Regions from separate parts of the Neorhizobium sp. S3-V5DH genome, predicted to be linked through region 2. Evidence: predicted binding sites of a transcription regulator. Region 2 holds the regulator's gene; the other holds the start of a gene.
The links. Region 2 encodes LexA, which represses DNA repair genes until DNA is damaged. Its sites were predicted from a motif close to TGTTCNNNNTGTGTTCNG; they were not measured.
Positions count from the first base shown of each region.

Region 1: EDE09_RS21375 (UvrD-helicase domain-containing protein) is a predicted target of LexA. The motif match lies at 1,779-1,796, and genes of this name have one in related genera.

Region 1 is NZ_SMCL01000019.1:12,581-18,213, forward strand. Features, by position in the region: gene EDE09_RS21375 (UvrD-helicase domain-containing protein) at 1-1,739, opposite strand, end outside; gene EDE09_RS21380 (efflux RND transporter periplasmic adaptor subunit) at 2,017-3,210, shown strand; gene EDE09_RS21385 (efflux RND transporter permease subunit) at 3,207-5,633, shown strand, end outside.
Region 2 is NZ_SMCL01000022.1:34,437-40,069, reverse strand. Features, by position in the region: gene EDE09_RS22920 (VOC family protein) at 1-609, opposite strand, end outside; gene lexA (transcriptional repressor LexA) at 812-1,531, shown strand; gene EDE09_RS22910 (ComEC/Rec2 family competence protein) at 1,512-4,043, opposite strand; gene gltA (citrate synthase) at 4,330-5,619, shown strand.

The DNA.
Region 1 (5,633 bases), on a different contig from region 2:
CCGCGCATCGACTCGAAGGCTTCCATCGAGCGGACCAGTTCCTTGAGGTTTTCGAGCCGGCCCGGCGCTTCCGCCGACTTGTCGTTCTTCCACATGTCCGTATAGCCGGACTCTTCGAGGATCTGTTCGGCAAGCTCGGTATGCGGCGTGGTTTCGAGGCGCGTCTGCCAGTTCCTGAAACTCTGAACCACGTCGAACAGCGCCTTGCGCGCCTTCGGCTTCAGTTCGTCCGTCTCGATGATCTCGGTGGAGGCGGCAAGCATCGGCACGTCGCGGGCGCGGGCATAGTCGTGCAGGTAGCGCACGGTCGTGTCGCCGAGGCCGCGTTTCGGCGTGTTGACGATCCGCTCGAAGGCCAGATCGTCGGCCGGCTGGCAGACGAGCCGGAAATAGGCCATGGCATCGCGGATTTCGAGCCGTTCGTAGAAGCGCGGGCCGCCGATGACCCGGTAGTTGAGGCCGAGCGTCACGAACCGATCTTCGAACTCGCGCATCTGGAAGGAGGCGCGCACCAGGATCGCCATGTCGTTCAGCGCATGTTTCCTGCCGTCGGAATCGCCGCGCTGAAGCTGTTCGATCTCCTCGCCGACGGCGCGCGCCTCCTCCTCTGAATCCCAGGCCGCATGCACCATCACCTTCTCGTCGTCCGGGTTGACGCGGTCGGTGAAAAGCGTCTTGCCGAGCCGGCCTTCGTTATGGGCGATCAGATGCCCGGCGGCGCCGAGGATATGTTCGGTGGAGCGGTAGTTACGCTCCAGCTTGATCACCCTGGCGCCCGGAAAATCCTTTTCGAAGCGCAGGATGTTGTCCACTTCCGCGCCGCGCCAGCCATAGATCGACTGGTCGTCGTCGCCGACGCAGCAGACGTTCTGCGCCACACCCTTCGGTCGCTGCGCGAGCAGCCTCAGCCACATATATTGCGCCGTATTGGTATCCTGGTATTCGTCCACGAGGATATAACGGAACCGGTTGTGGTAGTCCTTCAGGATATCAGGGTTCTGCCGGAAGAGCGCGATCGGATGCAGCAGGAGATCGCCGAAATCGCAGGCGTTCAGCGTCTTCAGCCGCGCCTGGTAGGCGGCGTAAAGCTCGCGGCCCTTGCCGTTGGCAAAGGCGCGTGCGTCGCCTTCGGGAATGTCGGCGGGCAGCAGGCCCTTGTTCTTCCAGGTGTCGATCATGCCCGCGAACTGGCGGGCCGGCCAGCGCTTGTCGTCCAGCCCCTCGGCCTGGATCAGCTGCTTGATCAGCCGGATCACGTCGTCGGTGTCGAGAATGGTGAAGTCGGAGCGGAGGCCGGCAAGTTCCGCGTGGCGGCGGAGCAGCTTGACGCCGATCGAGTGGAAGGTGCCGAGCCAGGGCATGCCCTCGACCGCGCCGCCGACCAAAACGCCGATCCGCTCCTTCATCTCGCGCGCCGCCTTGTTGGTGAAGGTGACGGCAAGGATCTGGCTGGGGAAGGCACGGCCGGTCGCAAGGATATGGGCGATGCGGGTGGTCAGCACCCGGGTCTTGCCGGTGCCGGCGCCGGCGAGTACCAGAACCGGGCCGTCGATGGTCTCCACCGCCTCGCGCTGTTCGGGATTGAGGCCGGAGAGATAGTCGGGTGCCGCGCGGGACTGGTCGCGGGCTGCCATGGCGCGGGCGGCGATGCCAAGCCCGCCGTTCCCCTGAGGAGCGGGCGCTTTGCGCGGCGCCGGTTCCTCATCGAAGAACGGAATATCGTCGAAACTGTTACTCATGCGGCCAATGTAATGATTCGGACCCGAAAGACCAGAAAATGTTCCTCTTTTATTCCCAGTCTCTGCGAGGGAGAGGGCCAAATTGTGGAGAAGCGGCGGCGGAGGTTTCGATCGGCACCGGATACTGGCAGTCCATGTATGCATCCGATCTAACAAAAGCGTGAAATCCCGTGAGGTTACATTTCCGTAAGGTCGGCATTCTTCCATTGCTTGTGCACACGCAAAAAAGGATACTTGGCGCACGACTTGCATCCCGCCTGCCTTGCCGGAGTATTGAATGCGGATTTGGAAACAACTCCTTCTGTGTCTTTGTGTCATCGTCCTTGCCCTCGGCCTGTGGGTCTTCATGGTTCCGAGCGCGGGAGAGACGCTGACAAGATACGGAGTGCCGGGGCAGGTCGTCGCCGCCATTCGTCCGCAGCCGGCAGGCGGGGCTGCGGCACCGGCGGCCGGCGGTCAACGCACGCAAGCAGCCCAGGGCGGTCAGGGCGGACAAGGTGGCCAGGGCGGCAATCGGGCGACGCTCGTCGCCGTGCAGCCCGTCACCATCGGCACGGTCAACGACCGGCTTTCGGCGATCGGCAGCGGCGAGGCGATCCAGTCGGTCGTCGTGATGCCGCAGGCGACCGGCACGGTCGGTGAGATCAGGGTGACGTCGGGTCAGAAGGTCGTGAAGGGCCAGGTTCTCGCCCGGCTCGATGACGACGAGCAGGTGATCGAGCGCGACAAGGCCCAGGTTGCCTTGCGAAGCGCGCAGGAAAAATCCGCCTCCTACCGCAACCTGCAATCGGTTTCCCGCCTCGATGTGCTGGATGCGCAGATCGCGGAGGAAGCGGCCAAGCTCGCGCTCTCCACGGCCGAGCTCAATCTCAGGCGTCGCGATATCGTCGCACCCATCGACGGCATAACCGGCATTGTGGCGGTGAATATCGGCGACAACGTCACCACCCAGACCAGCGTCGTGACGATCGACGACCGGTCGGCGATCCTCGTCGATTTCTGGGCGCCCGAACGTTTCGCCGTCGCGATAGAGCCCGGCCAGCCGGTCGAGACGACATCGATCGCCCGCCCGGGCCAGGTCTTCACCGGCAAGGTCGAGGCGATCGACAACCGTGTCGATCCGGCAAGCCGCACCATGCGCATTCGCGCCCGGGTCGAAAATCCGGGCGATGTGCTGCGCGCAGGCATGGCCTTCAGCGTCGGCATGCGCTTTCCGGGTGAAACCTACCCCGCCGTCGATCCGCTCGCCGTCCAGTGGGATGGCGAAGGTTCCTATGTCTGGCAGGTCAAGGACAACAAGTCGGTCAAGACCCGCGTGCGTGTCGTTCAGCGCAATCCCGATACGGTGCTTGTCGAATCAGACCTGAAGGAAGGCGACCGGGTGGTGACGGAAGGACTGCAGCGCGTGAGGGAAGGGGCGCCGGTCCGCGTCCCCGGAGCTCCGGAAACGGCAGAGGTGGCGCGCCAATGAGGATCGAACTTCCAGGCGCTGGCGACGAGAGCGCAGAACACAAAAGCGCGGAAAAGGCCGGCGATTCCTTCACCGCGCTTTTCATCCGCAGGCCGATCCTCGCCGCGGTTCTGAACACGCTCCTGGTAGTTGCGGGCCTTGCCGCGCTCGCAGGCGTCGAAGTGCGCGAACTGCCGGATGTCGATCAGCCGGTTATCACGGTCCGCACCGATTATGACGGCGCCTCGCCGCAGACCATGGACCAGGAGGTCACCCAGGTCATCGAGGGCGCGGTCGCTCGCGTCAGCGGCTTGAAGGCGCTCTCCTCGCAGTCGCAGTTCGGCTCCAGCCGCGTCACCATGGAATTTTCCGATTCTGTCGATCTCTCCGACGCCGCAAACGATGTCCGGGATGCCGTCGGCCGCGTCGTCAACCAGTTGCCCGACGACGCCGACGAGCCGCGCATCGTCAAGGCGGATGCCGATTCCGAGGCGATCATGCGGCTTGCGGTCACCTCGTCGAAGCTGTCGATGGACGACCTCACCCAGCTCGTCAACAACGAAATCGTCGATCGGCTCGCCGCCGTCGAAGGCGTCGCCGACGTGGAACTCTACGGCGACCAGGACAAGGTGTTCCGCGTCGACGTCGATCAGGCGGCGCTGGCCGGCAGGGGCCTGACGGTGGCCGACGTTTCCAAGGCGCTGGACAGCGCCGCACTCGACGTGCCGGCGGGATCGATCGAAAGCACCACTCAGGACATCGTCGTGCGCGCCACCGCAAACCTTACGACGCCGCGGGATTTCGAGAATGTCCTGATCGCGCCGAACGTGCGGATCCGCGACGTGGCGACCGTCTCGCTCGGCCCCGATGACGGCACCACCGTGCTGCGCTCGAACGGGGTGCAGGGCGTCGGCCTCGGCATCATCCGCCAGGCGCAGTCGAACACCCTCAACATTTCCGAAGGCGTCAGGAATGCCGTTGCGGAAATGCAGAAGACGCTGCCGGAAGGCACGCGTATCGCCGTCAGCAGCGACGACGCGACCTTCATCAAGGGCGCTTTGCACGAGGTGGAAATTGCACTGATCCTTTCGGCGGTCGTCGTCGTCGTGGTTATCTTCCTGTTCCTGCAGGATTGGCGGGCGACGCTCATCCCGGCGCTGACCATGCCGGTGGCGCTGATCGGCACGCTTGTCGCGATCTACCTGGTCGGCTTCTCGATCAATATCCTTACGCTGCTCGCCGTGGTGCTGGCGACTGGCCTTGTTGTCGACGATGCCATCGTGGTTCTGGAAAACATCGTCCGGCGACGGGCCGAGGGCATGGGTCCGCGTGCGGCGGCGGTGCTCGGCACCCAGGAGGTTTTCTTCGCGGTCATCGCGACGACTGCAACGCTTGCCGCCGTCTTCATTCCGCTCTCCTTCCTGCCGGGCCAGATCGGCGGCCTGTTCAAGGAATTCGGCTTCGTGCTCGCCTTTTCGGTGGCGCTCTCGTCCGTCACCGCTTTGACGCTCTGCCCGATGCTGGCCTCGCGCATGCTGACGAAGCCGATCAAGGAGCATCACGGACTTCTCGGCTCGTTCGGCAATGCGTTTGCCGGTCTCTATGCCCGGGCGCTAAGGGCCTGCCTCAATGCGCCGCTTGTCGTCATCGTCTTTTCGGTCATCTTCGCGGTTGCGGCCTACAATGTCTTCGGTCTCGTCAAGAGCGAGCTGACGCCGCGCGAGGATCGCGCCTCCGTCATGCTGCGGGTGACGGCGCCGCAAGGCGTCAGCCTGGACTTCACCCGCGACCAGATGCAGCGGATCGAGGAAAATCTGCAGCCGCTCCGCCAATCCGGCGAAATCACCAATATCTTCTCGATTTCCGGCTTCGGCAGCAGCACCAACAGCGGCTTCATGGTGCTGACGCTGGCGCCTTGGGATGAGCGGACGCGGAGCCAGGACGAGATTGCCTCCGACATCAACGCAGCGGCGCAACGCGTTCCGGCGCTGCGTGGTTTCGCCATGCAATCGAACAGCCTGAAGATCCGCGGCGCCGGCAACGGATTGCAGATGGCGCTTGTCGGCAATGACTACAATGTCCTGACCTCCACCGCCCAGAAGCTCGTGTCGCAGATGGAGCAGAGCCGGCTGTTCGATACGCCGCGTCTCACCAATGAGCCGACCCAGGCACAGCTGTCGGTCTCGATCGACCGCGAGCGGGCTTCCGATCTCGGCATCGATATCACCGGCCTGTCGACTGCCATGCAGGCGCTGCTCGAGGGACGCTCGGTGGTGGATGTCTTCGTCGGAGGCGACGCTCTTCCGGTCAAGCTGACCTCGACCACCCGGCCTGTCGACGATCCGACGGATCTCGAGAACATCTTCCTGAAGGCTGGCGACGGAAAGATCGTCCCGATGTCGACCATTGCGACGTTGAAGGAAGGGGCGGTCGCACCGCAGCTC
Region 2 (5,633 bases):
CTCCCCCCGGGCCATCAACACTTCCTCGACCAGAGGGGCGAAGTCGGACGGCGCTTGAGCGGACAGGATGACCTCGCTCAAACCGACAACCGTATTGGCGTGCCGCTCCAATTCGCCTCGGTCGGACGGCAGCGGAGCAAGGCGCTGAACGGAGAACAGGAAAAATTCGGGCGCCCGGTCATCGCCTGCAAATGCCAGCCGAAAGCTCGCCTCTGTCTCGGAACCGTCAGGCATCCTTACCGTGCGCGAAAACTCCAGAATGTCGCCGGCGGAAATTCCGCGCAGCCTGAACCGGGCATGATCGGCGACGGCATCCTGCGACGCGACGACCAGGGCAGAAAGCCCCTGCCTGTTGCGCCCTTTTCGAAAGGCGAGATCGCGCGCGGTAAAGACATTGCCCCGCTTGGCGGCAGCGCTCGCGTGACGGCGGTTGGTGATCGCCAGTGGCTCCAGATAGGTACCATCCGAGAAGAACACACAAGCATTGGCAGTGCCGAAAGGATGAAATGCATCCGGTGCGACAGTAAATCCGAGATCGGAGAGCCGCGAACGCGCGAACGCAAGGTCCGCCACCGGCAGTACGAGATGATCGATCGATCTTGCGTTCAAGCGAGGCCCCCAGGAATTTCAGAATCGCAAAGCTAAAATGGCAGCGGGCACGCCGTGCGCAAGTGGTAACGAAGCAGATATCTTGCAGACATCTATGAAGAAAAAATCATCATACTTCACGAAAATTTAGGGACTTGCGGAACACATATGGAACATATAGTGTCCGTTCTTGATTTGTTTCCGACTCTTGAGGGTGCCGAAAATGCTCACGCGCAAACAGCAGGAATTGCTTCTGTTCATACACGAACGGATGAAGGAATCCGGCGTACCGCCCTCCTTCGACGAAATGAAGGATGCGCTCGACCTTGCGTCCAAGTCGGGTATTCACCGGTTGATCACCGCGCTCGAGGAACGCGGCTTCATCCGCCGCCTGCCGAACAGGGCGCGCGCCCTGGAAGTCATCAGGCTGCCGGAAGCCTATGCGCCCAGCATTCAGCCGCGCCGGGGCTTTTCGCCCAGCGTCATCGAAGGCAGTCTTGGCAAGCCGCAACCGGCTGCCGCCTCTGCGAAGCCCCCCGCCAACGACGATAGTTCCAACTCAACCACGGTTCCCGTCATGGGCCGCATCGCGGCCGGCGTTCCGATCTCGGCGATTCAGAACAATACGCACGACATCGCCGTCCCTGCCGAGATGCTCGGGTCGGGCGAACATTATGCGCTGGAGGTCAAGGGCGATTCGATGATCGAGGCCGGCATCCTCGACGGCGATACCGTAATCATCCGCAACGGCAATACGGCCAATCCGGGCGATATCATCGTCGCATTGGTGGACGAGGAGGAAGCGACACTCAAGCGCTTCCGTCGCCGCGGGGCGTCGATCGCGCTGGAAGCCGCCAACCCGGCCTATGAGACGCGGATTTTCCCGCCGGACCGGGTCAAGATCCAGGGTAAGCTTGTGGGTCTCATCCGCCGCTATCATTGACCAGTTTGCCCAGCGGTTCCGGCAGGGATGAGCTGAAGATCTGGCGCCGCCAGTCGTAATGGCGATGGCGGGTCCATGGGCGGTCTTGGCCAAGGAGCGCTGCACGAAGCCGCCAGCGGTGGATGTCCGCGGAACCATCAAAAAACAGTTCGAGCGCTCCTGCGATCCTCAGCGCGTTGCCGTTGATCATCAGGGCTCCGGAACGGCAGCGGTCAAACCTGGCACGTGGAGCGACGACGATATGCGCAGCGTCGCAGGCGACGCCGGCATAACGCGCGTCCTCCACATGAACGACTACAGCGCCTGCGGCGGTTTTTGACGCGCACCAGGCTCGCGGGGTGCAGATGAACCGGCCGACCGGTACCTGCTTCATCCCGCGGCTTGACGTTTCTCTCTCCTCCGTCGTCAATTCAGCACGCTCGCCGAGACTGTTCGAAGGCAGCGGATTTCCTCCGGACTTTCCCTCCGGGAGCCTGTCTCCGGCCGGAGACTTGTCTTTCGCTGGCAGCAATTCCGGTTTCACCGGGTCCCCCAGCAGAAGCGCCCGCTTCCATTGATCATAGACAAATTCCGCGGGACGGGTGCGATTGGTGGCGATGCCATTACCATCTGTCAGGGCAATCATGGTGCCATCCTCGGAGATCAGGAGATCCGGAAGGGATCTCGACCGCTCCTGCCATGACAGCAACAAGCCGGCCACCAATAGAGGAATACCCAAGTATCTGAGCCGGGTTCTCAGTAGCGTCAGCAGAAGAAAGCCTGCCGTCGAGACGACCAGGAACCAGGGATGCTGGCGGCCGATGCCTACATCGCCGCCCCAGGCCGCCACATGCCTGGCGATCGCAATCACCGCTTCCAGGCCGAGGCCCATGAGCTTCAGGAACGGCCCATCGAGCCCGAAGGGCATCAGCAGCATGCCGATCAATCCCGCCGGCATGACCACGAAGGAAATGACCGGCATGGCGGCGAGATTGGCCGCAAGCCCATAAGTCGCGATGCGGTGGAAATGCTCGACAGAGAAAATCGCGGTCGATATGCCCCCAATCAACGAGGTCACGAAGATGCCGGCGGTAAAATTCCAGACCGCCGTGATCGGCATGACCACCGGGTGACGAAACGGCAGAGGCTCCGGGTCATGTTTTTTCGACCGATGCTTCCAAAGCGCGTAACCAGCGACCAGCGCGGCGGTGGCGGCAAAGGACATCTGAAAGCTCGGCCCAAGGATTTCCGAGGGAGATACGGCGATAATGACCAGTGCGGAGAGGGCCACATTGCGCAAGCTTATGGACGGCCGGTCGAAGAGGACTGCAACGAGCATGACTGCCATCATGATATAGGCCCTTTCGGCGGAGACGCCGAAGCCGGAAATGAGATAATAGGCGGTCGCCATGGCGAGAGCACCCAAGGCGGCAAGCTTCTTTACCGGGAAGGACTGGGCAAATCGTGTGAACAGCGAGAGGATAGTGCGTACGCCGACGAAGAAGATACCCGCAGCCAGCGCCATATTGAGCCCGGAGATCGCGACGATATGGGCAAGGCCGGAAAGCCTCAGCGCTTCGACGGTCTCCTCGGAAATCGCCCGCCGCTCATCGGTGACGATCGCGGCTGCGAAGGCGCCCGCGTCGCCGGGCACTGTCGCGCGGATCTTACCGCCGATCATGCTGCGAAGATCGAAGAGCCAGCGCTCGATATCCGAGAACCATCCATGAGGATGTCCGGCGTCGCGGCTCCCTTTCGGGGCTCCATAAAAGAAACCGACGGCGCCAATCCCATCGAAATAGGAAGAGAAGGCGAAATCATTGAGGCCTGGAAGCGCCGGTCCCGATGGCGGCGATAAACGAACCCTGCCGCTGATCGTATCTGCCGTCTGCACCGGCTCGTGACGCGCCCGCGCAAGCAGCGAAACGCGCTCCGGAGAGCGCCGGATTTCAGGACCCGAGGTACGCTCGACACGTACGATATAACGCCACCGGCCGCGGGCATCGATCTCCCTTCGTTCGACCACACCCGTCAGCTCGGTCGTAACCGGGGAATCGAGAATAATGGTGCCTCTTCGCCAGGTCTCCAGTTCGGCAAGCATCATTCCGCCGAGAAAAAGCGCGACAGCGGGAGGAAGCACACGCAAGGCGCCGGACGCATGACGCATGACGACTGCGTGCGTCACACAGATGAAGAAGGCCGCGAGGAGAGACCAGAACGGAGGCGTGGCAGGCAGCGAGAACCAGACAGCCGCCCCGGCACCGACGAGGACCGGTACAAAAAGAAACCCATGCCCGTGTGCTGCCTCCTCCTCCAGCATGCCGGGGAGGCTGAGGCGCAGCCGGCGGATTCCCCGAGACAGCCAATAGCCGCGGGTATAGGTCGCGGGACGGTTCCCCAGACGCGGGCGACGATCCGGAAGAGGCTCCAAAACATGCGACCCGGATTTGCCCGCATCTGGCAAAAAGCGGGCCTGCCGGAAGATCGCTCCCCTGCTCTCCACCAATTTCGGAAACGCTGTGTCTTCCGACATGAAACGCCCGCCCCACCTTGCCCCGCATGAGCGACAATACAACCTGCGCGTTTCCTCAGGCGTCGTCAACTGGCGGCGAAAACCAAGTATTCCCAAAGGACTCAAGTGAGTTGCACCGGAAAGTTGGGCATCCAAGTATGTGCCGCTGCCTCTTATCGTGCCGCGCTGCACAAAATGCTACCAAGGACTGCTTGGCATGAGCTTTCGGATCATATAGCAAAGCATGGACGCTTAATTCTTGTGGCGCTTTTTAGGCGCCACGCCGCCAAAAGGTTGGAGGATCAGCATGACGGGCAAAAGCGCAAATATGGCACTCGGCGACAAGCATGTCGACCTGCCGGTAAAGTCCGGCTCGATCGGTCCTGATGTGATCGACATCGGCTCGCTTTACAAACAGACCGGTGCCTTTACTTATGATCCGGGCTTCACCTCGACGGCATCCTGCGAGTCCAAGATCACCTATATCGACGGCGATGCAGGCATTCTTCTGCATCGCGGTTATCCGATCGAGCAACTCGCCGAGCATGGCGACTTCCTCGAAACCTGCTACCTGTTGCTCTACGGCGAATTGCCGACGGCTGCCCAGAAGAAAGACTTCGACTACCGCGTCACCCATCATACGATGGTCCACGAGCAGATGAGCCGTTTCTTTACCGGCTTCCGTCGCGACGCGCATCCGATGGCCGTCATGTGCGGCTGCGTTGGCGCGCTCTCGGCTTTCTATCACGACTCCACGGATATCACCGATCCGCATCAGCGTATGGTTGCCAGCCTACGGATGATCGCCAAGATGCCGACGCTCGCGGCGATGGCCTATAAATACCATATCGGCCAGCCGTTCGTTTATCCGCAGAACAACCTGGATTACGCGTCCAACTTCCTGCGCATGTGCTTCGCCGTGCCCTGCGAGGAATATGTGGTCAATCCGGTGCTTTCGCGCGCCATGGACCGTATCTTCATCCTGCACGCCGACCATGAGCAGAATGCGTCCACCTCGACGGTCCGGCTCGCCGGCTCTTCCGGCGCCAACCCGTTCGCCTGCATTGCAGCCGGCATCGCCTGCCTCTGGGGTCCGGCGCATGGCGGTGCCAACGAGGCAGCGCTCAACATGCTGACGGAAATCGGCTCGGTCGACCGTATTCCCGAATACATTGCCCGCGCCAAAGATAAGAGCGACCCGTTCCGGCTGATGGGCTTCGGCCACCGCGTCTACAAGAACTACGATCCGCGCGCCAAGATCATGCAGAAGACGACGCACGAGGTTCTCGGCGAACTCGGTCACAAGGACGACCCGCTTCTGCAGGTCGCCATGGAGCTGGAACGCATCGCGCTCACCGACGAATATTTCATCGAGAAGAAGCTTTATCCGAATATCGACTTCTATTCGGGCATTACGCTGAAGGCGATGGGCTTCCCAACCACGATGTTCACGGTGCTCTTCGCGCTTGCCCGTACCGTCGGCTGGATCGCCCAGTGGGCGGAAATGATCGAAGATCCGGAACAGCGCATCGGCCGTCCGCGCCAGCTCTATACCGGCGAACCGCAGCGCGACTACGTGCCCGTCTCCAAGCGCTGAGCGAGGCGCCTCCC